3 regions of the Dyella koreensis genome follow, and region 1 is predicted to be linked to each of the others. Evidence: predicted binding sites of a transcription regulator. Region 1 holds the regulator's gene; each other region holds the start of a gene.

Region 1 (7,421 bases):
GCGGATGGACTCCTGTCCACCCAGCGGCTGACCGTTACCGATTGGTTTCCTGACGGGGCGAGTTGCTCGCAGTGTCAGGCTTTACCACCGGTATCGGCGGAACGGCATCCTGCCGTTCTTCATGCCCACCGTCCCCACGGTTGGCATGGCTCACCATCTTGCGATGGTGGCTCCCCCACATCGATGGGAAGGATGCTAACGAAGCGTTCACATCGGTGGTATCGGAAAATTTCCTATGCCGGGGAACTTATAGGCGAGGTGTGAAACCGTTGGCATTGCTGCTGCGCAGCAGAATTCGCAGGTGAACACCCTGGGATTCCGGACGCAGGCGAAACAGACCACCTAGCGAAGTGACCCGGTCGCGCATGCCTTGCAGGCCGCGGCCGCCACGCGGCATGCGCGTGGGCAGGCCCACGCCGTCATCGCGGATATCCAGCAGGGCCAAGGCGCCGCTCTGGCGCTCGCCGATACGCAGGCGCAGCTGGAAGGTGGACGCTTGCGCGTGCTTGACCGCGTTGGTGGCGCTTTCCTGCACCAGGCGATAGATCGCTGTGCGCGTGTCTTCGTCCAGCAGGCGCGGGTCACCATGCAATTCGGTGTGATAGATCATGCCGGCGGTGGTCAGCAGGTCGCGGATCGGGCCTTCATCCAGCGCGCGCAGCAGGCCGAATTCATCGAGCACGGCGGGGCGCAGGTCGTCCAGCAGACGATGCAGGGCGCGGCGCATGTGGCCGAGGATGGTGCTGATCGACGTACCGATATCTTCCATGCCCGCCTGGGCAAGACGCGACTGCGCAAGCTTCAGATGGGTGTGGATGGCGGTGAGGTTCTGGCCGAGTTCGTCGTGCAGTTCGGCGGCCATGTGGCGGCGCTGGTTTTCCTCGGCTTGCAGATTGCCGCGCGCCGCATCGCGCAGCTGGCGCGCGAGTTGGTCGAGGCGTCGATTGACGGCCGCGAGGTAGACGTTCTGCTCGGCCACACGCTCGCTACTGCGGCGCAAGGCGTCGGTGGCCGCACCCAACATCAGTGCGCCGGTGCCCGCCACGGCGAGAAACAGTTGCGCCGTGGCATCGGAAGCAGGGCGCCCGACGAAATGATCGACAAGGGTCATGCCCAGATTGGAAATCAGCATGGCCAGGCTGGCGCCGCGCCAGCCATGGCGGAATGCGAAGAACAGCACCGGGGCGAGCGAGAGAATGCGCGCGAACTGCGGCTGTGGTGAGGGATGCGAAGAGAGCAGCAGCAGGATGGCCAGCGCCGGCAGCATCACCAGCAACCCATCCATGGTCAGGTTGGCCAGCGCGCGATGGTTGATGTGGGCGCGGAACAACATGATCAGCAGCGGCACCACCAGCAGCGTGCCGACATAGTTGCCGAGCAAGTCCTGCCCCAGCGCCCGCATCAGCAGATCGGACGAGGGCATGAGGTGGATCATGCTCAGCAGGGCGGCATCGACCACAGTGGTCGCCGCCACGGTGAAGGCGGCGGAAAGCAACAGGCGCGAGACGTCTTCCGGGTCGCGCATGCTTACGTGCAATTGGGCGCGGCGCATCAGCGACAGGCAGATCGCCACCACGATCGGCTCGGGCAGTTCGCCGGCCACAAAGCCTACCCAGCCCAGCGGCAGGCCTTCGGCCACGGCGATCAGGCCGGTGGCGGCGAATTCCGCACCCAGCAGCCACGGCCACATGCGCATCGGCGACAGCAGCAGGGCGCCAAAACGCAGGCCGTAGGGGAGCATCCAATAGGGCTGTTCGGTCGGCCACAGCAGCAGCCACGCCAGGAAGTAGCCGATGCAGATAAAGATGCCGGTCCAGGGCAAAAACAAGGGTTTCGGTGACATGCCGCGATGGTACATGTGCGGCCCGGGGAATCTCTAAGGGCGCGCGGGTCGGGAAGGGCGCGACAGCCGTGTCCAACAGCGCAGCCCTGCTATACAGTGAGGGCATGTACAGCATTGTCCTGGTCGACGACCACGCCATAGTCCGCGAGGGGTTCAAGCGGCTGATCGAACTGGAGCCCGACCTGGAGGTGGTGGCCGAGTGCCGCAGCGCCGATGACGCTGTGGAGGCGGTAAGCCAGCGCCGGCCCGATCTGGTGGCACTGGATCTGTCCCTGCCTGATGGCAGCGGCCTGCCGTTGATCGAGCATCTGCGCAGCGTGGCCGATGAAACGCGCATCGTGGTGCTGAGCATGCATGACGGCGAACCCTACGTTTCCGAAGCCTTGCGCCGCGGGGCCAGCGGTTACGTGACCAAGGGCGTGGCGCCGGAGGAATTGGTCGCCGGCCTGCGTGCAGTGATGCAGGGCGAGTGCTTCCTCAGCTCCGATCTGCGCCAGCGTCGCGCCGAACGTCCCAGCGAAGTGCTGGATCCGATCCATCGCCTCACCACGCGCGAACGCGAGGTATTCCTGCTGCTGGCGGTCGGGCGCGCGCCCAAGCAAGTGGCAGCGGAGCTTGGGATTGGGCAGAAGACCGTCTACATCCACCGCGCCAGCCTGATGGGCAAGCTGGGCGCGGGTTCGGAATTGGATCTTTACCGCATGGCCAGCGAACGCGGCATGCTGCCGTCGCGCGACGGCAAGGTTTGAGAGCCTGCACACCATCGGTAGGAGCGCACCCTGTGCGCGAACCCGTGTAAACGGGGCGGCATCATATGGCGGCCTGGCGGCAGCTTTCGCGCACAGGGTGCGCTCCTACAAGTTGCGCTTGTGAATAGGGCTTGAGAGCTTGACCTCAGCCTCTAGGCCGTTTGCGCGCGGTCCAGCATCTGCTTGGCGTGGGCGCGGGTTTCGCGGGTGATTTCGAGGCCACCCAGCATGCGTGCCAGCTCGTCGCGTCGACCGCTGGCGTCGAGTTTCTCGATCCGCGTATGTGTGGAAGCGCCATCGCTGTGCTTGCTGACGCACAGGTGAGCATGTCCCTGAGCCGCCACCTGCGGCAGGTGAGTCACGCATAGCACCTGACGCTGGCCGCCCAGTGCGCGCAGCTTCTGGCCCACCACTTCGGCCACCGCGCCGCCGATACCGGTGTCGACTTCGTCGAAGATCATGCTGCCGACGGTGTCCTTGCCCAGCGTGGCGACTTCGATGGCCAGGCTGATACGGGCCAGCTCGCCGCCCGAGGCGACCTTGCGCAATGCGCGCGGCGGTTGGCCGGGGTTGGCGCTGACCAGCAGCTCGCAACGTTCGCGACCCTGCGGGTCGGGTTCGTCGCCCGCGGTGGCTTCCAGTTCGATTTTCAGCAGGCCACCGGCCATGCCGAGCTCGGCCATCAGGCTGCTGACTTCCTTGCCGAGCTTGGTTGCGGCCGTCGTGCGGGCCTTGCTCAGCTTGCCTGCAGCCGTGTCGTAATCGCGCTGCAACTGATCGCGTTGTGCGGCCAGGCGCTCCAGTGCATCGCCGGCGCCTTCCAGTTCGGTCAGCTCGGTACGCACGGTGAGGGCCTTCTCGTGCAGCTCGGCGACTGGCGTGCGGTGCTTGCGGGAGAGTTCGTGCAGTCGAGTGAGATGGGTATCCACCTCGGTGTAGCGCTCGGGATCGAGATCGACGTCCTGCGCGTAGCGGCCGAGACCATCGGCGGCTTCACCGAGCTGGATGGTGGCGTTGTCGAGCAGCTCCCGCAGCGGTGCAAGCCTGTCGTCCAGCGCAGCGAGCTTGTCGAGTTCGGCATGCGCGCGGGCAAGCGAGCGGCGCAGGGCCAGTTCGCTGTCGCCATCGATCAGTTCGGCGACACCGGCGGCGCCTTCGGCAAGGCGTCCGGCGTTGGCGAGCCGTTTGTGGCTGGCTTCGAGTTCGCTCAGTTCCGCCGGCGGCAGCGCCCACTGTTCCAGTTCGCCGGCCTCGTGGCGCAGCAGTTCAAGGCGTTCCTCGCGGTCTTCGCCGCCACTCAGTTTGCGGATGCGGGCACCGATCTCGCGCCATTGCAGAGCGCTGCTCTGCACTTGGGCGAGCAGGGTCTCGTGGCCGGCATAAGCGTCGAGCAGGGCCAGCTGATGGGCCCGCGAGAGCAGGGCCTGGTGTTCGTGCTGGCCGTGAATTTCCACCAGCAGCGTGGTCAGCTCGCCGAGTTGGCTGGCGCTGGCCGGGCGCCCATTGATCCATGCGCGTGAACTGCCCTCGGCGCGGATCACGCGGCGCAGGCGGCAGCTGCCGTCTTCCTCGTCCAGCTCTTCGCGGCGCAGCCAGTCGCGGGCTTCGGGCAGGTTCGCCAGGTCGAATTCGGCGGCGAGCTCGGCGCGGTCGCTGCCGGCACGCACCATGCCGCTGTCGGCGCGCCCGCCGGCCAGCAGCATCAAGGCATCGACCAGCAGCGATTTGCCGGCGCCGGTCTCGCCGCTGACCACGGTAAGGCCGGGGCCGAAGGCGATCTCGGCTTCTTCAACGACGGCGAAATGGCGGACGTAGAGCGAGGTGAGCATGGGTGGCGGCGTTGGAAAGTCGGGGGATTGTAAGGGCAGAAACGGACGGGCAGCAGCCGGTCGGTACAAACCCGCCCGCGCGCCGGGTCTTCCCCATGGCCGCGCCGCTCCCCCTTGGTTTCCGAATTCTTGCAAACTATGGGGGCAGACCTTATTTCTCTCCTGTCTCACGGATTGCCACAGCGCATGCCCCACCCACTTGGCCATGACATCGATGCTCGCGCACGACGCCTGCTGCGCACGCTGATCGCGCAGTATCTGGCCGACGGCGAGCCGGTGGGATCGCGCACGCTATCGCGTTCGTCGGGCCTCGACGTGAGCCCGGCCACCATCCGCAACATCATGGCGGACCTGGAAGAGGCCGGCCTGGTTGCCTCACCGCACACTTCGGCGGGCCGCGTACCGACTCCGCGCGGCTTGCGCCTGTTCGTCGACAGTCTGATCGAACTCCAGCCGCTGCCGCTCGAAGACATGGCGCGCCTGCAGCGGGAACTACCGCCGGGGCCGACCACGACCCGCGACCTGCTGGGTAACGTGTCCAGCCTGCTTTCGGCGATGACGCATTTCGCCGGCGTGGTCACCGTGCCGCGGCAGGTGGATTTCCCGCTGCGCCATATCGACTTTGTGCCGCTGCCCGAATCGCGGGTGCTGGTCATCCTGGTGTTCTCGGACAACCAGGTGCAGAACCGGGTGGTGCAGTTGGCGCGCCCGCTGGATGGCCGGGAGCTGGAACAGGCCGCCAACTATCTCAATGCCCACTTCGCCGGACTGCGCCTGGACGACATCCGCGCGCACCTGCTGCGCGAACTGCGTGAAGCCAGCAGCGAGCTCAACCAGCTGCTTTCCAGTGCGGTGGAGCTGGCCGCGGCATCGTTCGCGCCGCAGAGCGAGGCCGACGATGTGCTGGTCAGCGGCCAGACCAACCTGATGGGCTATTCGGAGCTGGCCAATCTGGAGCGCCTGCGTGAGCTGTTCGAGGCCTTCCAGAAGAAAAACGAATTGGTTCAGTTGATGGAAGTCTGCGCCCGGGCACCCGGCGTGCGGCTGTTCATTGGCGAGGAATCGGGCTTTGCCGCGCTGGACGGGTGCAGCGTGGTCACGGCCAGTTATGGCGCGCAGGGGCGCGTGTTGGGGGCGGTTGGGGTGATCGGCCCCACCCGCATGGCTTACGAACGTGTGATCCCGGTGGTGCAGGCCACGGCCGGATTGCTTAGCGACGCCTTGAATCGCGCCGCCACGGCCTTATAACCGCCCCGGGAGGCGGGGTTTTACCCGCGATATTTGTTGACGGTCGGCACAGCGTGCCGGCCATGGATGAGGTTTGGAGTCTTTCATGCAAAACAACGATCCGCGGGTGCCGAACGGGGCATCGGATGCCAACGCGCCAGAGGCGCAGCCAAACGCCGAACTGGAGGCGCTGAAGGCCCGCGTGGCTGAGCTCGATGCCGCCAATACCGAGCTGCGCGAAACCGTGCTGCGCGAGAAGGCCGAGATCGAGAACCAGCGCCGCCGTCTGCACCGCGATCTGGAGCAGGCCCGTCGCTTCGCCAACGAAAAGCTGCTCAACGAACTGTTGCCGGTCTACGACGGACTCGAAAGTGGCCTGGCAGTGAAGAACAGCAGCCTGGACAGCATGCGTGAAGGCATCGAGCTCACCCTCAAGTCGCTGCTGAAGATCGCCGAGAACAACGGCCTGGTCCAGGTCGACCCGCTGGGTCAGCCGCTGGATCCGGAGCGCCATCACGCCGTAAGCATGGTCGAGGCCCCGGGCCATGCCCCGAACACGGTGGTCAGTGTGCTGCAGAAGGGCTACGTGTTGAACGACCGTTTGCTGCGTCCGGCGCTCGTCGCGGTCGCGAAGGATTGAAACCGTTTTGCGCTGGCGAGGCAGCCTGAACAACGGCTACTCCAGCGGCTTCACTACACATAACGAGGGTTCGCCGGCACGTTGAATCGCCAGGGCCGGGCCCCATCTGACAAAACAGCGCGGCCGCGGGGCTGCATAGATATTCGGAGCATAGATATGGGCAAGATCATCGGCATCGACCTGGGTACGACCAACTCCTGCGTCGCCGTGATGGACGGCACCACGGTCAAGGTCATCGAGAACTCGGAAGGCGATCGCACCACGCCGTCCATCGTGGCTTTCGGCAAGGATGGCGAGGTGCTGGTTGGCGCGTCGGCCAAGCGCCAGAGCGTGACCAACCCGAAGAACACTTTCTACGCGGTGAAGCGCCTGATCGGCCGCAAGTTCACCGACAAGGAAGTGCAGAAAGACCTGCACATCGTGCCTTACGGCATCGTCGCCCACGACAATGGCGACGCCTGGGTGCAGAAAGCCGATGGCACCAATATGGCGCCGCAGGAAATCTCCGCCAAAGTGCTGGCGAAGATGAAGAAGACCGCGGAAGACTATCTCGGTGAGACCATCACAGAAGCCGTCATCACCGTGCCGGCCTACTTCAACGACAGCCAGCGCCAGGCCACCAAGGATGCCGGCCGCATCGCCGGTCTCGACGTCAAGCGCATCATCAACGAGCCGACCGCGGCCGCGCTGGCCTATGGCCTGGACAAGAAGGGCGGCGACCGCAAGATCGCGGTGTACGACCTGGGCGGCGGCACCTTCGACGTCTCGATCATCGAGATCGCCGAAGTCGACGGCGAGAAGCAGTTCGAAGTGCTGGCCACCAACGGCGACACCTTCCTGGGTGGCGAAGACTTCGACATGAAGGTCATCGATTACCTCGTCGAGGAGTTCAAGAAGGACCAGGGCATGGACCTGAGCAAGGATCCGCTCGCTCTGCAGCGCCTGAAGGACGCCGCCGAGCGTGCCAAGATCGAGCTGTCGTCCAGCCACCAGACCGAAGTGAACCTGCCGTACATCACGGCTGACGCTTCCGGTCCGAAGCACCTCAACATCAAGCTGACCCGCGCCAAGCTGGAAGCGCTGGTGGAAGACCTGATCAAGCGCACCATCGAGCCGTGCCGCACCGCGTTGAA
Region 2 (7,421 bases), on a different contig from region 1:
CATCGCGTACATGAGCCACGTCGCGGATGTAGACCGTGGTGCCATTAACCGTTTTTACCGGCAGGTCGCCCAGCGCGTTGATGTCCGACGGCGCGTTATTGAGCTGCAGGGTGTATTCGTAGGAGCCGATCTTCTGTGTACCCACGGGCACGATCAGGTTCTGCGCGGCCAGCGCATTGGCTACGTCCTGCGCCGACAACCCGCGTGCCTGCAAGGCGGCCGAATCGATATCGATCTGCACCTGGCGCGTCTTGCCGCCGAACGGATACGGAATCGACGCACCCGCCACCGAGGTCAGTACCGGACGCACCGCATTGATGCCGAGGTCGCCCAGGTTCTGCTCGCTAAGACCCTTGCCGGACAACGCGAGCTGGATGATGGGGACGGTGGATGCGTTGTAGTTGAGGATCAGCGGTGGCGTGATGCCCGGCGGCAGCTGCCGCAGCAGGGTCTGCGCAACCGCAGTCACCTGAGCGTTCGCGGTGCGGATATCGACCGTGGGCTGGAAGAAGATCTTGATCACGCCGAAGCCGGCGATCGACTGCGCCTCGATGTGCTCTACGTCATTCACCGTGGTGGTGAGCACGCGCTCGAACGGTGAAGCGATACGGCCCGCCATCTGGTCGGGCGGCAGGCCGGTGTACTGCCACACCACGCTGATCACCGGAATCTTGATGTCCGGAAAGATATCCGTCGGCGTCCTGACCGCGGCTAGAGGACCGATGATCAGGATCAACAACGCGAGAACGACAAAGGTGTAGGGCCGCGAAAGCGCGATCCGGACGATGCCAAGCATGCGGGGGATTCCGTGCGCGAATGATGCGTCGCCACAAATTTTCGCATGGGGCCTGGTGGAACGGCCGGCTAGACGGATGAAGATATTTTCATATTGGATGCGCCCTGCCCGGCCGACTCCGTGCAGGGCTTGGCTTTATGAGGGTGTCATGACTTTCGACACCCCTCGGCAGCTATCTCAGACGACCTGCGCGGTGACCGAGCGCGAAAGACAGGTGCCCGGCACTTCGCCCGGCGCTACCGGGTAGCAATACAACGTGATCCGCGCACCACCCGGCGCATCGCCGATATCCAGGGCATAGCCGTGCAGGCGCACGATGGCGCTGACGATGCTCAGGCCGAGCCCCGAACCCGGTGTCGTACGGCTGTTGTCGCCGCGATAGAACCGTCGCGTCACGGCGTCGCGCTCGTTCGAGGGAATACCGGGACCGCTGTCGAGAATGTCCACACGCGGCCCGCGGCTGTCCATGCGCGCACGCAGGCGCACCTGGCCACCGTTCGGGGTGAACTTGATGGCATTGCCCACAAGGTTCGCCAGCGCTTCGAACAGCAGATGCGCATCGCCACGCACGGCGGTCATCGGCTCGACTTCCAGCGCGAACGGCTGGCCGCGATCTTCCGCCACGGGTGCGTAGAACTCATGTACTTGCTGCAACACCTGACCAAGATCCACTTCGGCGAAGCAGGCATTGCGATGGCTATCTTCCAGTTCGGAAACACGCAGCAGAGCGCGGAAGCGCCCCAGCACCGCATCGATATCGACGATGCTCGCTTCCACCAGGGCTGCTTCGGGCTGCCCCGACAATTGCTGCTGCGCGCGATACAACCGCGCGCGCAGGCGCGTCAGCGGCGTGCGCAAGTCGTGTGCAATGTTGTCGCACACGCCTTTGACTTCATTCATCAGGCGCTCGATCTCGCCCAGCATGGTGTTGACGATGCCGGCGAGCACGTCCAGTTCATCACCGCGCCCGTTCACGGGCAGACGCTTGGAGAGATCGCCCTGGCGAATGGGCTCGGTAGCCTTTTGCAGTTCGCGAATACGCCTTTCCGGTCCGCGCCGCAGCAGGAAGCCGCCAAGCAGTCCCGGAATGATCGTCAGCGACAGGGCCCATAGCAGCGCGCGCCATACGATGGTGCCGAGTCCGTCGAGGGTGCTGGTGTCCTTGGCGATCACCAACACGCGACCATCAGGCAGATGCGTCGCCAGCGCGCGTGCGCGCACACGCGTCGCATCGCGATCGGGGCGCGGCATGCCTCGCGTCAGCAGACGCACCTTGCCGTCGACGGCAAGCTCTGCGGGGATGCGGGCGACGTTGCCGGCGATCGCGTGGCCGCTGGCGTCGAACAGACCCACCGACATGATGCCGTGCGGGTCGATGGTGCTCGCAGCATCCACCGTCGCCGGCAGACGTTGCGCGTCAGTGGCAACCAGATAGTGCATGCGCTGCTCGAGCATCTGGTCGACGACCGTATTGAGATAGCGCGCGCTTTCCCATTGGATCACGCCAACCAGCACCAACCCCCACGCGGCGAACAGCAAACCGTAGATCAGGATCAATCGGGAGGTGGCGGAGCGCCAGGCATTGGGACGGGCGTTCATGGCTGGGCCGATGCGTTCTGGGGGGCCGAAGTGATCATATAGCCGGTGCCGCGCACGGTGCGGATCAATGGCGACTGGCCGGCGCCGTCGATCTTGCGCCGAAGCCGGCCGATATGCACGTCGATCACGTTGGTGCCGGGATCGAAGTGGAAACCCCACACGGCTTCGAAAATCATGCTGCGGGTCAGCACCTGGCCGGAGTTGCGCATCAGGCATTCCAGCAACCGATATTCGGTGGGCTGCAAGGTCAATGGCTGGTCTTTGCGGTAGGCGACGTGGCGCACCAGATCCAGTTCCAGATCGCCGACGCGCAGGCGCGTGTCGTTCTGCTGCGGCTGCCGGCGGCGCAGTAGCACTTCGGCACGGGCAGCCATCTCGTCCGGGGCGAATGGCTTGGTGAGGTAGTCGTCGCCACCCGCACGGAGGCCGCGCACGCGGTCATCGACGTCGCTGAGCGCGCTGATCATCAGTACCGGTGTGTCGATCTGCTGGCGACGCAGACCGGCCACCACTTCGATACCGTCCATGCCGGGAAGCATGCGGTCGAGTGTGATCAGGTCATAGCCTTGCGCGGTCGCGCGCGAAAGACCTTCCTTGCCGTCGGCCACCCATTCGGCCGTCATGCCGTGCACGCTCAGTTCGGCCACGATCTCGCGGGCCGTGACTTCGTCGTCTTCGATGACCAGCACTCTGGGCATGGCGAAATTACGAATGTGGGAAGCGGAAAAACCAACGGCCCCGCAGCGGGGCCGTCGGCATGGTAACGCCTGCGCTGGCGATCAGGCGGCGAACAGGCCGCGCATTTTCTTCATCGCATTCGCCTCGACCTGGCGGATGCGCTCGGCGGAGACGCCGTACTCGTCGGCGAGATCCTGCAGCGTCGCCTTTTCCTCGTTCAGCCAGCGGCGCTGAATGATGTCGCGCGAGCGCTCATCCAGCTTCTGCAGCGCGGCGGATAGCGTTTCGAGCTGATTATCGGCCTGGTCGGCATCGGACACGTTTTCGTACGGGTCCGCGCCTTCGTCGATCAGGAACGCTTCCGGTGCCGGCTTGGCGTCGTCGTCGGCATCCGCCGGCGCTTCGAAGCCGATGTCACGACCGGACAGGCGCGACTCCATCTCGCGCACCGTCGCTTCCGGCACGCCCAGATCCTTCGCCACCATGCGCACTTCTTCGGCGTTCATCCAGCCCAGGCGCTTCTTGCTCTTGCGCAGGTTGAAGAACAGCTTGCGCTGCGCCTTGGTCGTGGCGACCTTGACGATGCGCCAGTTGCGCAGGATGAACTCGTGCATTTCGGCACGGATCCAGTGCACGGCGAAACTCACCAGGCGTACGCCCTGGTCGGGGTCGAAACGCTTCACGGCCTTCATCAGGCCGATGTTGCCTTCCTGGATAAGGTCGGCGATCTGCAGGCCGTAGCCGCTGTAGCCGCGGGCCACGTGCACCACGAAACGCAGGTGCGACATCACCAGCTTCCTGGCGGCGGCCAAGTCTTCTTCTTCGTTGTAGCGGCGCGACAGCGCCTGCTCCTCATCCTGGCTGAGCACCGGAATCCGGTGTACCGCCGAGATATAGGCATCCAGACTGCCAACGACACTAGGAACCGGCAGGTTGGCGGTCACCAAGGCTTGAGACATGTGTGGAACCTCCTGATATGGGGTCAGCTTAGCACTCTGGGGATGAGAGTGCTAAAGCGGCCAAGAGTTCCAGCCGCTTTAGTGAACCGAATAGTACATGAATCAGATAGGTTCGTCCATCGCCACCCATACCCACCTTGGGCCTATGGCCCGGCAATCAATAGCGCTTGGCCTTGGCGTTGTAATAGCTCAGGTCGGTCGACTCGAGCAGGCGGCGCATGGCCGGCCCCAAGTGACTGAAACTCCTGGCTTTCAGGACGTCTTTCTTGCCGGGAATATCGTATTGGCCTGAGATGCCATCAGCATATTTGCCATCCGCCACGACACCGGCCGCCATACCCTCCGGCCGCGGCAGCTGCTCTGGCCAATGCTGGCAATGCAGGGTCATCTGGGGGCACCAATGCCGGTTCTCCGGATGGACCGGCTCCCGCTCGACCATGCCGATGATGGCTTTGGGGCCGAAGGTCTTGACCACGGCGGCATAGAAGTCCGTCTCGAGCGTATGCCCCTCAACCGGCACCAACGTCTCCAGCAACTCCAGGAAGCGCGGATCGTTCTTCGCGATGAAGAACTGTGTGGACAGCGTGTCTTTGCGCTTGATGCCGAAATCGATCCCGACCGCATTCAGAAGCTTGGCGAGGTGCCCCTTGAGTCGAACCAGCGGATTTTTCGACTGCCGCCATTTCGGACGCTGGTCGGTGCTCCACGACGACGCCGCGATGATCGCCTTGTCGTCACGGGCAAGCAGGTCGATATAGCGCTGCAACAGACCCTGATCGAAAACCCAGGTATCCGCATCGAGGTGGATGATGTAGTCCGGGTTGTACTTATCGGCCGCGGCGCGAAAGGACTTCCTCACCAGATTCAAAGCGCCATCGATGATGGTCAGCGGCTGGCACCACACTAGCTCGTCTTCCATGTACTTCTCATACGAGGAACCCGAGCAGGCATGCACGATCGGCCACGGCTCCGGGTAGTTGAGCTTGACGATTTCCATGTTGATCCGGGCGCAATCCGCACGCTCGTGGGTCGTCATGCATACGACGACTTTCGGCCGTTCCGTCACTTTGGAGGCGCTTTCCGTATTGCCGGCCACTGGCTCTGTTCCGCTCATACTCGCTGCATCTCTCGATCTGTCCGTGGGTCCACGCGTGCGACGTGGCAACCATTGATTGTACTTGCCGGCTGATTTGCCTAGCCATCAAGGCGCGGGGATGGCGCGCCCACGGATGACCCATGCATTCATTCTGCAGAAGTCGTCGCCGGCATCAGCTCGGCGCGTCGCGGCAGCGACCAGTCCATGGGCGCCTGGCCCTGGGCTTCCAGATAACCGTTGGCGGCAGAAAAGTGGCCGCAACCGATGAAGCCACGGTGCGCGGAAAGTGGCGACGGGTGCACCGACTTGAGAATGTGATGCCGCCGGGCATCGATCAGCTGCCCTTTGCGCTGGGCATACGAGCCCCACAGCATGAACACCAGGCCTTCGCGCTCCCGGTTGAGGGCATCGATGGCCGCATCGGTGAACCCCTCCCACCCCTTGCCCTGGTGAGAAGCTGCCAATCCCCGCTCCACCGTCAACACGCTATTGAGCAAAAGCACGCCACGATCCGCCCACGGCGTAAGGCAGCCGTGATCAGGCGGTGCAATGCCAAGGTCGCGCTGGATTTCCTTGAAGATGTTCTGCAACGAGGGCGGCGGCTGTACACCCGGCCGCACCGAGAAGCACAGGCCATGCGCCTGCCCCGGGCCGTGATAGGGATCCTGGCCGAGAATGACGACACGCACCGCGTCAAATGGCGTGTGATCGAAAGCAGCGAACATCTCCGGCCCTGGCGGGTAAATCACTTTGCCGGCCTGCTTCTCCGCGCGCAGAAATTGCGACAACGCCTGCATCTCCGGTCGTTCGAGATAACCGCCGAGGCGCTCCTTCCAGGAGGGCTCCAGCTTGATGCGACTCTCGTTCATGCCGCTTCGTCGCGCAGCCGCAGGTGCCGCGCAACACGCAACTGGAACAGAAGTTTGGTGATCAACAGCGTCTCCTCGATCGGCTTCTCGACCAGGTCGTTGGCGCCAGCCCTGAGCAATGCCGCCTGGTTGGCGGGGTTCTCATCGCCGGTCATCACCAGCACGGGCAGGCGCCCCTTGCTGTAACCGTATTCGCGCCGGATGCGCTCAAGCAAATCGCCGCCGGTGAGTTCGCCCTTCAGGCTGACGTCGGTGAGCACGATGTCGGCGCCCACCTGATCCTTTGCCCGCGCCGTCTCCAGCCAGGCCAGCGCATCTTCGGCGCTAATCACATGGCGCACGGTGAGGCCATATTTTTCCAGCATGCGGCGCGTCGCCAACGCCACCACGCGACTGTCTTCCACGTACAGCACCTCGCCCTCGGCACTGCTTTCCGGCTTCACGTAGCCGCGGATGAATTCGGCCAGCGCCTGGAAACCCAGCGACTTATCGAAGTAATCAGTCACGTGTTCGCCTAGCGCACGTCGGTGCAGGCGGTCATCGACATCGCCGGACACCACCACAATCGGCACATAGATCTGCGGCGCCGATTCGCGCACGTAGCGCGCCAGCTCCAAGCCATCCATGTCGGGCAGCCGCAGCGCGATCGTAATGAAGTCGAATATGCCGCTCTCGAGCAGGCCACCTTCCAGCAGCTGCTGCGCTTCGGCGCCCGACGCGCAACCGACCACCTCGGCCGCAGGCAACTCGGCCTGCAGCACGCGGCTAATCAGTTGTCGCACTACCTTGGAACCGTCCACCACCAGCACGCGCGGCGCGGCGCTGACGATACGGTTGCTGAAACCTGCACTCATTCCCACCCATCCACGCGTCTCATGGCATCCATGCCAACGATTCGACGGACGCCCCCTGCGCCACGCATTCCAGGCATCTTGCACCGATGTCGGCACGGCGCCTGCGACCGGCGTCACCTCTGCCGGTCTGGCTCCGCTCAGGCCGCCTTGCGCAACTGCCAGGCACTGACCAGGCGCGCGCCCAGCCAACCCAGCAAGGCCGCTACCGGCGGCACGGCGCCCAGCACCCACAGCGGCAACGCTCCTACCTGTAGCTTGCCGTCATACACATGACTAAGCCGTGTCACCGGCTCGGCCAGCGCCATTTCAACCAGCACCGCCACGCCTGCGGCAAGCACACCGCTGAACAAGCCGTACCAGATGCCCGCATAAAGATAGGGCCGCCGCACGAATGCGCGGCTCGCACCGACCAGCATCAGTACACCGATTTCTTCGCTACGGCTGGCGATATCCACGCGCACGGTATTCCCCACCACCAGCAACACCGCCAGCGCCAGCAGTACGGCAAGTACCAGCACGGCGCGGTTGCCTACGCCAAGCAACGCATCCAGGCGCTGGCGCCAGGTGCCG
Region 3 (7,421 bases), on a different contig from region 1:
CCATGAATCGACGCATACTTCTTCCGATCCTGCTGATGCTGTGCAGTGCGAGCGCAGCGAGCCTGGCCGCCGAGGAACATGATCTCCTGAGCGCAGCGTTGACCCAGGCGCCTGGTCGCCAGCTCACGGCGCTGACCGTGAGTTATGCACCTGGCCAGTCCACGCGGCCGCACCATCATGAAGCCGATGCTTTCGTTTACGTGCTCTCGGGCCATATCCGCAGTCAAGTGGGGGGCGGCCCGGAGCGCGTCTACGGGCCTGGCGAAAGCTGGTTCGAGCCCGCGGGCGCCCATCATGCAGTCAGTGGCAATGCGAGTGCGCAGCTGCCAGCCACCATGCTGGTGGTGTTCGTGGCCAAGCCGGATGCGGGCCTGACCGTGATGGATCAGCCGCTCACGCCGTCGCGTACCCAGTCCAGATAAGCGGAGTGGCCGTGCTCGACCGGCACGGCTATCAGCTCAGGCAATTTATAGGGGTGCAGCTCCAGGAGTCGTGCCTTCAGCGCCTCGAAACGTTCGGCTGTGGTTTTGATCAGCAACAACTCTTCGCTGTCGGTGGTGATCCGGTCTTGCCAGCGATAAGTCGAGGTGACACCGGAGATGCGGTTCACGCAGGCGGCAAAGCGCTCGCTCACCAGGGTTTCGGCAAGCATCGCCGCACTGCCGGCATCGGGGCAGGTGCAATAGCAGAGAAGGACGGTATCGGGCATGCACAGAGCGTAGCGCGGGCCTGCATGGAGCGAAACGCAGGCGGCCATTAAACCCGGGGAAGCCCTCTTGCATCAGAGGTACGGTTATCCCGGAGCCTTGGTGCCCTATGCAGAAGCTAGTCCGCCTTCATTACTACCTTGCGCTCTTGGCGCTGGTTTTCTCCAGAGCGGCGATGGCCGATTGCGGCGACTGTGCCGCCATCGCGCAGCGCTTTGCGCAGAAAGAGCAGTTCAACGGCGTCGTCCTGGTGGGGCAGGGCGCCCAGGTGGACTATGTGGAAAGCTTTGGCGTGGCAGACGCCGAGACGAAGCGTCCAATCACCGCAGATACACGTTTTGAAACAGGCTCCATTTCCAAGTGGATCGCTTCGATCGTGGTGATGCGACTGGTGCAGCAAGGACAGCTTTCACTGGACGAACCGGTCGCTACCTATCTGCCCGATTACCGCAAAGACACCGGTAGCAAACTCACACTGCGCACGCTGCTGAGTCATTCCAGCGGCGTGCCGAACCAGGTCGACGCGGCGGTGAAGAACGACCCGACCGTCCGCGATCTCACGCTGGACAATGCGGAGGCCGTGCGGCGCTTCGCCAGTGGCGACTTGGCATTCGAGCCGGGCACGGACTGGGATTACTCACACGCCAACTGGCTGATCGTGAAAGCGGTGCTTGAGAAGGTTACGGGGAACTCCTATCCGGCCCTGGTCGACGGCTATGTGTCCAAACCCCTGGGTTTGCGGGACAGCGGCGTCTTCATCGGCGACTCGGCCAAGGTGGCGGGCATGGCGCGAGGCTATGCTGGATTGACGCCGCAAGCCGAGCCGCTCAGCAAGCCGATACCTAATTTCATGATGCTGGCAGGCGGTTACTACACCAGCGCCAACGACATGCTGCGCCTGCTGGATGGCCTCTTCGAGGGCAAAGTCCTGTCGCCGGACAGGGCCGCCGAGTTGATGGCCGTGCTTCGCCCCGACCAGCACTACGCCCTGGGCGGCCGCACCAAGATGCTGATGCTGGGCAGGCAAGAGCGGTCCGTGGCGTGGGAATACGGCTCCAATGGCGCCTTCCGCGTCCTGGCCTGGCGCACGCTCAAGGATGGCCATAGCGTGATCGTCATGAACAACACCAGCTTCGATCACCAGAAGATCGGGGATTTGGCGACTCGGCTGCTCGAAGCGAGTTACCGCTGAGGTTGGCCGAGCCGGGACAGAGGCCGTCTGGGGAGGGCTTCGGCCCCCTTTTGGGGGCGCCGGGTTACCGCAAGGCAGATGTCCTGGCCCCTTGAAAGGCCCCCGCCGCTCCCCCACTAGCACTTTCAGCCAATGGACGGCCCTCTTGCGGGGGAAGCTTGCGTCGCTAGAATTGGCACTCACCTTCCGTGAGTGCTAGCAAAGCGCCCCCAGGCGCCGCTCCGGGGTCCATTTTTTTGTCCACCCATCCCAAACCAAGCTGGAGCCAACCCATGAGCAAACTGCGTCCGCTGCACGATCGCGTCATCGTCAAGCGTCTCGAAGAAGAGCGCGTCTCCGCTGGCGGCATCGTCATCCCCGACAGCGCCACCGAAAAGCCGACCCGCGGCAAGGTCATCGCTGCCGGCAACGGCCGCATCCAGGAAGACGGCAAGGTTCGTCCGATGTCGGTGAAGGAAGGCGACATCGTGCTGTTCGGCAAGTACGCCGGCCAGGAAATCAAGATCGACGGCGAAGAGCTGGTCTTCCTGAAGGAAGACGACATCGTGGCGGTGATCGAAGGCTGATCCGGTTTGGCGGGGTGCTAGCGCGATAGCCGCGCTCTGTAGCTACCCCGTCGCGAACGTTCCCATTCCTAATTTCAAAATTTTTGAGGCAAAAATTTTATGGCAGCTAAAGAAGTCCGCTTCGGCGAAGACGTCCGCGCACGCATGCTCAAGGGTGTGAACACCCTGGCCAATGCCGTGAAGGTGACCCTGGGCCCGAAGGGCCGCAACGTTGTGCTCGAGAAGAGCTTCGGCGCTCCGACCGTGACCAAGGACGGCGTCTCCGTCGCCAAGGAAATCGAACTGGCCGACAAGTACGAGAACATCGGCGCGCAGATCGTCAAGGAAGCCGCTTCCAAGACTTCCGACGTGGCCGGTGACGGCACCACCACCGCTACGGTGCTGGCGCAGGCGTTCATCCAGGAAGGCCTCAAGGCTGTGGCCGCCGGCATGAACCCGATGGATCTGAAGCGCGGTATCGACCACGCGGTGTCCACCGCCGTGGCCGAGCTGAAGAAGCTCTCCAACCCGACCGCTGACGACAAGGCGATTGCCCAGGTCGGCACGATCTCTGCCAACTCCGATGCCAACATCGGCGACATCATCGCCACCGCGATGAAGAAGGTCGGCAAGGAAGGCGTGATCACGGTCGAGGAAGGTTCGGGTCTCGAGAACGAGCTCGACGTGGTCGAAGGTATGCAGTTCGACCGCGGCTACCTGTCGCCGTACTTCATCAATAACCAGCAGAGCCAGCAGGTCGAGCTGGACGACCCCTTCATCCTGATCCACGACAAGAAGGTGTCGAACGTTCGCGAACTGCTGCCGGTGCTCGAAGCCGTCGCCAAGGCCGGCAAACCGCTGCTGATCGTTGCCGAGGAAGTCGAGGGCGAAGCTCTGGCCACCCTCGTGGTCAACACCATCCGTGGCATCGTGAAGGTCGCCGCCGTGAAGGCGCCGGGCTTCGGTGACCGTCGCAAGGCCATTCTGGAAGATATCGCCATCCTGACCAACGGCCAGGTGATCTCCGAGGAAGTGGGTCTGCAGCTTGAGAAGGCCACGATCAATGATCTGGGCCGCGCCAAGCGCATCGTCATCACCAAGGAAAACACCACCATCATCGACGGTGCCGGCGAAGCCGAGCGTATCAAGGCCCGCATCGGCCAGATCAAGGCGCAGATCGAAGAGACCTCTTCGGACTACGACCGCGAGAAGCTGCAGGAGCGCGTGGCCAAGCTGGCTGGCGGCGTCGCCGTCATCAAGGTCGGTGCTGCTACCGAAGTCGAGATGAAGGAAAAGAAGGCTCGTGTCGAAGACGCCCTGCACGCGACTCGCGCTGCGGTGGAAGAAGGCGTGGTGCCGGGCGGTGGCGTGGCGCTGATCCGCTCGCTGAAGGCTCTCGAGGGTCTGAAGGGTCACAACGCTGACCAGGATCTGGGCATTGCCATCACCCGTCGCGCCCTGGAAGCTCCGCTGCGCGCCATCGTTGCCAATGCTGGCGACGAGCCGTCCGTCATCCTCAACAAGGTGAAGGAAGGCAACGGTAATTTCGGTTACAACGCGGCTACCGGCGAGTTCGGCGACATGATCGCCTTCGGCATCCTGGATCCGACCAAGGTGACCCGTTCGGCCCTGCAGTTCGCTGCCTCGGTGGCGGGCTCGATCATCACGACCGAAGCGGCCGTGACCGAAGTGCCGAAGAAGGACGAAGGCCATTCGCACGGTGGTCAGGGCGGTGGCATGGGCGGCATGGGCGGCATGGACTTCTAAGTCCGGCCTTCCACGCTGTATCGAAGAAAACCCCGCCTGGTGCGGGGTTTTCTTTTGGGGGGTAACGCCGTGTCTCTCTACAAAAGGCTCCGGGATCGCTCTCGAGGCCTTTTCGTCGATGGGTGAGGCGATTCGACTCAGTCTTCGCCCGGGACGTCGTCGCTGGTCTTTTTCATGTGGGCTCCGGTTTTCTTCGCTGGCTCGACCTTTTTCCAATCCAGATGGCTTTTCTGGCTCGCGTTGGGGTTGTGGGAGGTGATGGTGTGTCCATCTGTGCGTGGCGTGCTGGCGGCAGCCTCGATGGTCTTCGATGGATCCTGCTGTGCCGTCGTTTCTGCTTTGGTTGCATCCTGTGCCTGTGCAGAAAGAGCCAGTATCGAAGTGGCGCCGACGAGCGCGGCGAACATGATGTTGCGCATGATCGAATCTCCTAAGAAGGAAGCCATGGACGCCGTTGTCCACGGCTGATCGAACCTAGTCGGCTGCGGCGCGCCGAGTACTGAATAAATCGGCTTCCGGCTGATTTTCAGAAAATCCGCATCAGCGGTGCGCGTCGAATGCACAACAAAAAAAGCCCCGGGAGTTTCCTCCCGGGGCTTTCATCACTGCCTGAAACGAGAGCTTAGTGGCCCTTGGTGGCATCGAGCTTGGCGTCGGCCTTCGTGTCGACCTTGGCGCCCGCGGCACCGGCATCGACCTTGGCACCGGCGCTCACGCCGGCGGAGCCATCAACCGCGCCCGTGGCGGCACTGGCGGCATCGCTCGTCGTGGCTTCGGTCTTGTCCACAATCTTCTTGCCGGCGTGCTTCGCCTTGTGGGCGGCCTTGTGCACCACATCGCCAGCCGTGCTGGTGGTCTGGTCGACGGTCTTGGTGGCGTCCTGCACCACGGCGCCGGCATTCACGCCAGCCTTGACGCTGGCGTCCGCCTTGGTGGTGGCGCCGGCAGCGGCGTCCTGGGCGAAGACGGGGGCGGTCAGCACGGTGGCCGAAACGATGAGAGCAGCAAGCAGGGTCTTACGCATGGGTAAACCTCCGATGGGGGATGTCGCGACGCAACGTGTCGCGGCGGAGATCACGCTAGAGGCTGTTTGCCTGCTGCTTCCTGAATTTTCCTAAGCGCCTTTAACCGGCGGACATGTCGATGAACCGCGAGTATTTGGACGTCTAAAGTTTTCGTTGGACGTACTTGTATTCCGCGAAATGCGGGTCGTTCGAGCACTTACTGCGGTACGCCTGCCGCTATATCCGTGGCGGGATGCGATTCGCCGTTGGCGAAGCTGCCCGTGCCGGACGAAGCATTAGATCGAGGCAATAGACGATCCAGCTTGCCCTTCATACGCAGCAGGGCGACGCTGGCCATGGCTTCGTCGGTGTGCTGCTCGGCGTGATCTTCGGCCTGCGGCGGCGCGCCCGGTGCGCGGGTCAGGCTGGCGAGTTGCGGTGCCAGCACCTGCGTGAGCGCGAAATAGGCGTCGTCGTGGATGCCGGCACGCTCAAGCAACCTGCCCGGAAGCATCCACGAGGCGAGGTCCTCGTGCACCGGCGCCGTGCCGTTGCGTGGATCGACCAACAGCCAGGTGCCGGCCTGGCTGAGCATGTCCTTGCCGTCGACGAAGCCTAGCGTTTCATACGCGCCGGCGAGTGCGGGTAGGTGATCGCCGTAGAACAGCAGCAGGGCGGGGCGGTCGCGCTTGGCCAGCAGTTCCGCGAGACGGCCAAGCTCTTCGTCGGCGTGTTGCATGTGATAGAGGTAGTTCTGCAACTCGCGCTTGTCTTCGTCAGCGACGCCGTCCGGCACCGGTATCGCATCGCGCGCGGCGGCGTCGGCGGGATTCACGTCATAGGGGCCGTGCGCCTCGATGCTGATGGCGAACAGGAATTGCGGCGGCCCGGCTTCCTTCAGTTGAGCCATGATCTCGTCGGTCATCGCGCGGTCGGCCATGTATTGGCCATCCATGCCGGCATTCTTGGGGAAGGCATTCTGCGATACGAAGCGATCGAAGCCGATCGCCTTGAAGGCGGTATTGCGATTCCAGAAGGCGGGGTTGTTGCCGTGGATGGCCACGGTTTCATAGCCGTGCGCGCGCAAGGTGCGCACCATGCCGGGCACCACCTTGGTATTGAGCTGCAGGTAGGGAAACTGCAGATCGTCGAAGTAGCGCAGCGACAGGCCTGTCAGTACTTCGAACTCGGTGCGGATGGTGCCGCCGCCGAAGGTGGGCACATGCAGCGGGCCGCTGCTGCCCTGGGCGGCGAGCCGGCGCAGATTTGGAGTCAGGTCGTTGTGCTCGAAGCCTTTCATGATGGCGGGATCGAAGAACGACTCGCTCTGCACCACCACGATGTCCGGCATCGCCCCTGTATCTTCCGGCGGCGTCTGCATGCGCTGACGCAGTGCGCTGTCGGCCTGGCCGATCAGTTGCATGGCGGCATTCGGGTCGGCCTTCTTGCGTTCCTGGCCGTAGTGCAGATGGAACATCAACAACGAACTGACCAGGCCGGAATGCTGTGCGGTGGACGTTGCCGACCACGGCTCCATCCATAGCGTTTCGCCATCGTAGAAGCGAGCCCACGCCGGCATGCCGCCCAACAGTGAGCCAAGTACCAGCAACACAGTCGCCCCCGCCAATAGACGCTTGCCGTGCGTGCGGCGCCGGAACAAGGTCGGCTCCAGCCGCCAGGCCAGCGCTACCAGGGCAAGGCCCACCAGCAATGCGAGATAAGGCCAGGGCGTGGCTGGCAGATAGCTACCCAGCAAATGCATGCCGCCTTTGCGAAGCTGGCCGACCATGCGGAAATCCGCCGGCATCAACGGTGTACTGAGCTGTTTCAGCTTGAGCGCATTGATGCCGTACAGCAGCGCCTGCAGCAGGAAGGCCAGGCCATAGGAAAGCAGCGGACGCCGGCTGGCCACCAGAAACAGCAACGCCAGCAGCAAACCAGGCAAGGCATTGGCCAGCAGGAACAGCGGCTGGGTGAACAACTGGTCGGGGGATACCCCTTCCCCACCATCGACCCACCCCGTCAACAAGACGAAGGCGAGGTTCAGCGCCAGCAATAACACGGCGTGACGCGCGAACTGGTGCGGGCGCTGGGCGGGTGGCGTGGACGACAGGGTCATGGCAGTTCCTGTTGCGCTGTCATGGCACAGACATCGAAATGTAACGATGTCGGCATGAACTATTTGTTGGCCGTGGCCACCGAATGG

Evidence for each region. The regulator HrcA, encoded in region 1, represses chaperone genes, less so after heat shock. The targets are predictions, from matches to a motif close to TTNGCACTCNNNNNNNNNGAGTGCNAA.
Region 2: the regulator HrcA is predicted to act here: its motif matches at 4,061-4,087, upstream of rpoH (RNA polymerase sigma factor RpoH).
Region 3: the regulator HrcA is predicted to act here: its motif matches at 2,072-2,098, upstream of groES (co-chaperone GroES).

The regions. Positions count from the first base shown of each region.
Region 1 covers NZ_JADIKD010000012.1:731,138-738,558, reverse strand. Annotated here, with positions in the region: gene ISS97_RS18145 (MASE1 domain-containing sensor histidine kinase) at 248-1,843, opposite strand; gene ISS97_RS18140 (response regulator) at 1,948-2,592, shown strand; gene recN (DNA repair protein RecN) at 2,745-4,421, opposite strand; gene hrcA (heat-inducible transcriptional repressor HrcA) at 4,608-5,669, shown strand; gene grpE (nucleotide exchange factor GrpE) at 5,755-6,288, shown strand; gene dnaK (molecular chaperone DnaK) at 6,445-7,421, shown strand, end outside.
Region 2 covers NZ_JADIKD010000005.1:132,217-139,637, reverse strand. Annotated here, with positions in the region: gene ISS97_RS01590 (efflux RND transporter permease subunit) at 1-796, opposite strand, end outside; gene ISS97_RS01585 (sensor histidine kinase) at 974-2,395, opposite strand; gene ISS97_RS01580 (response regulator transcription factor) at 2,392-3,093, opposite strand; gene rpoH (RNA polymerase sigma factor RpoH) at 3,175-4,032, opposite strand; gene ISS97_RS01570 (hypothetical protein) at 4,190-5,146, opposite strand; gene ung (uracil-DNA glycosylase) at 5,275-5,997, opposite strand; gene ISS97_RS01560 (response regulator) at 5,994-6,851, opposite strand; gene ftsX (permease-like cell division protein FtsX) at 6,989-7,421, opposite strand, start outside.
Region 3 covers NZ_JADIKD010000009.1:77,922-85,342, reverse strand. Annotated here, with positions in the region: gene ISS97_RS07870 (cupin domain-containing protein) at 3-422, shown strand; gene cutA (divalent-cation tolerance protein CutA) at 386-709, opposite strand; gene ISS97_RS07860 (serine hydrolase domain-containing protein) at 817-1,899, shown strand; gene groES (co-chaperone GroES) at 2,172-2,465, shown strand; gene groL (chaperonin GroEL) at 2,565-4,211, shown strand; gene ISS97_RS07845 (hypothetical protein) at 4,349-4,630, opposite strand; gene ISS97_RS07840 (hypothetical protein) at 4,834-5,235, opposite strand; gene ISS97_RS07835 (LTA synthase family protein) at 5,433-7,334, opposite strand.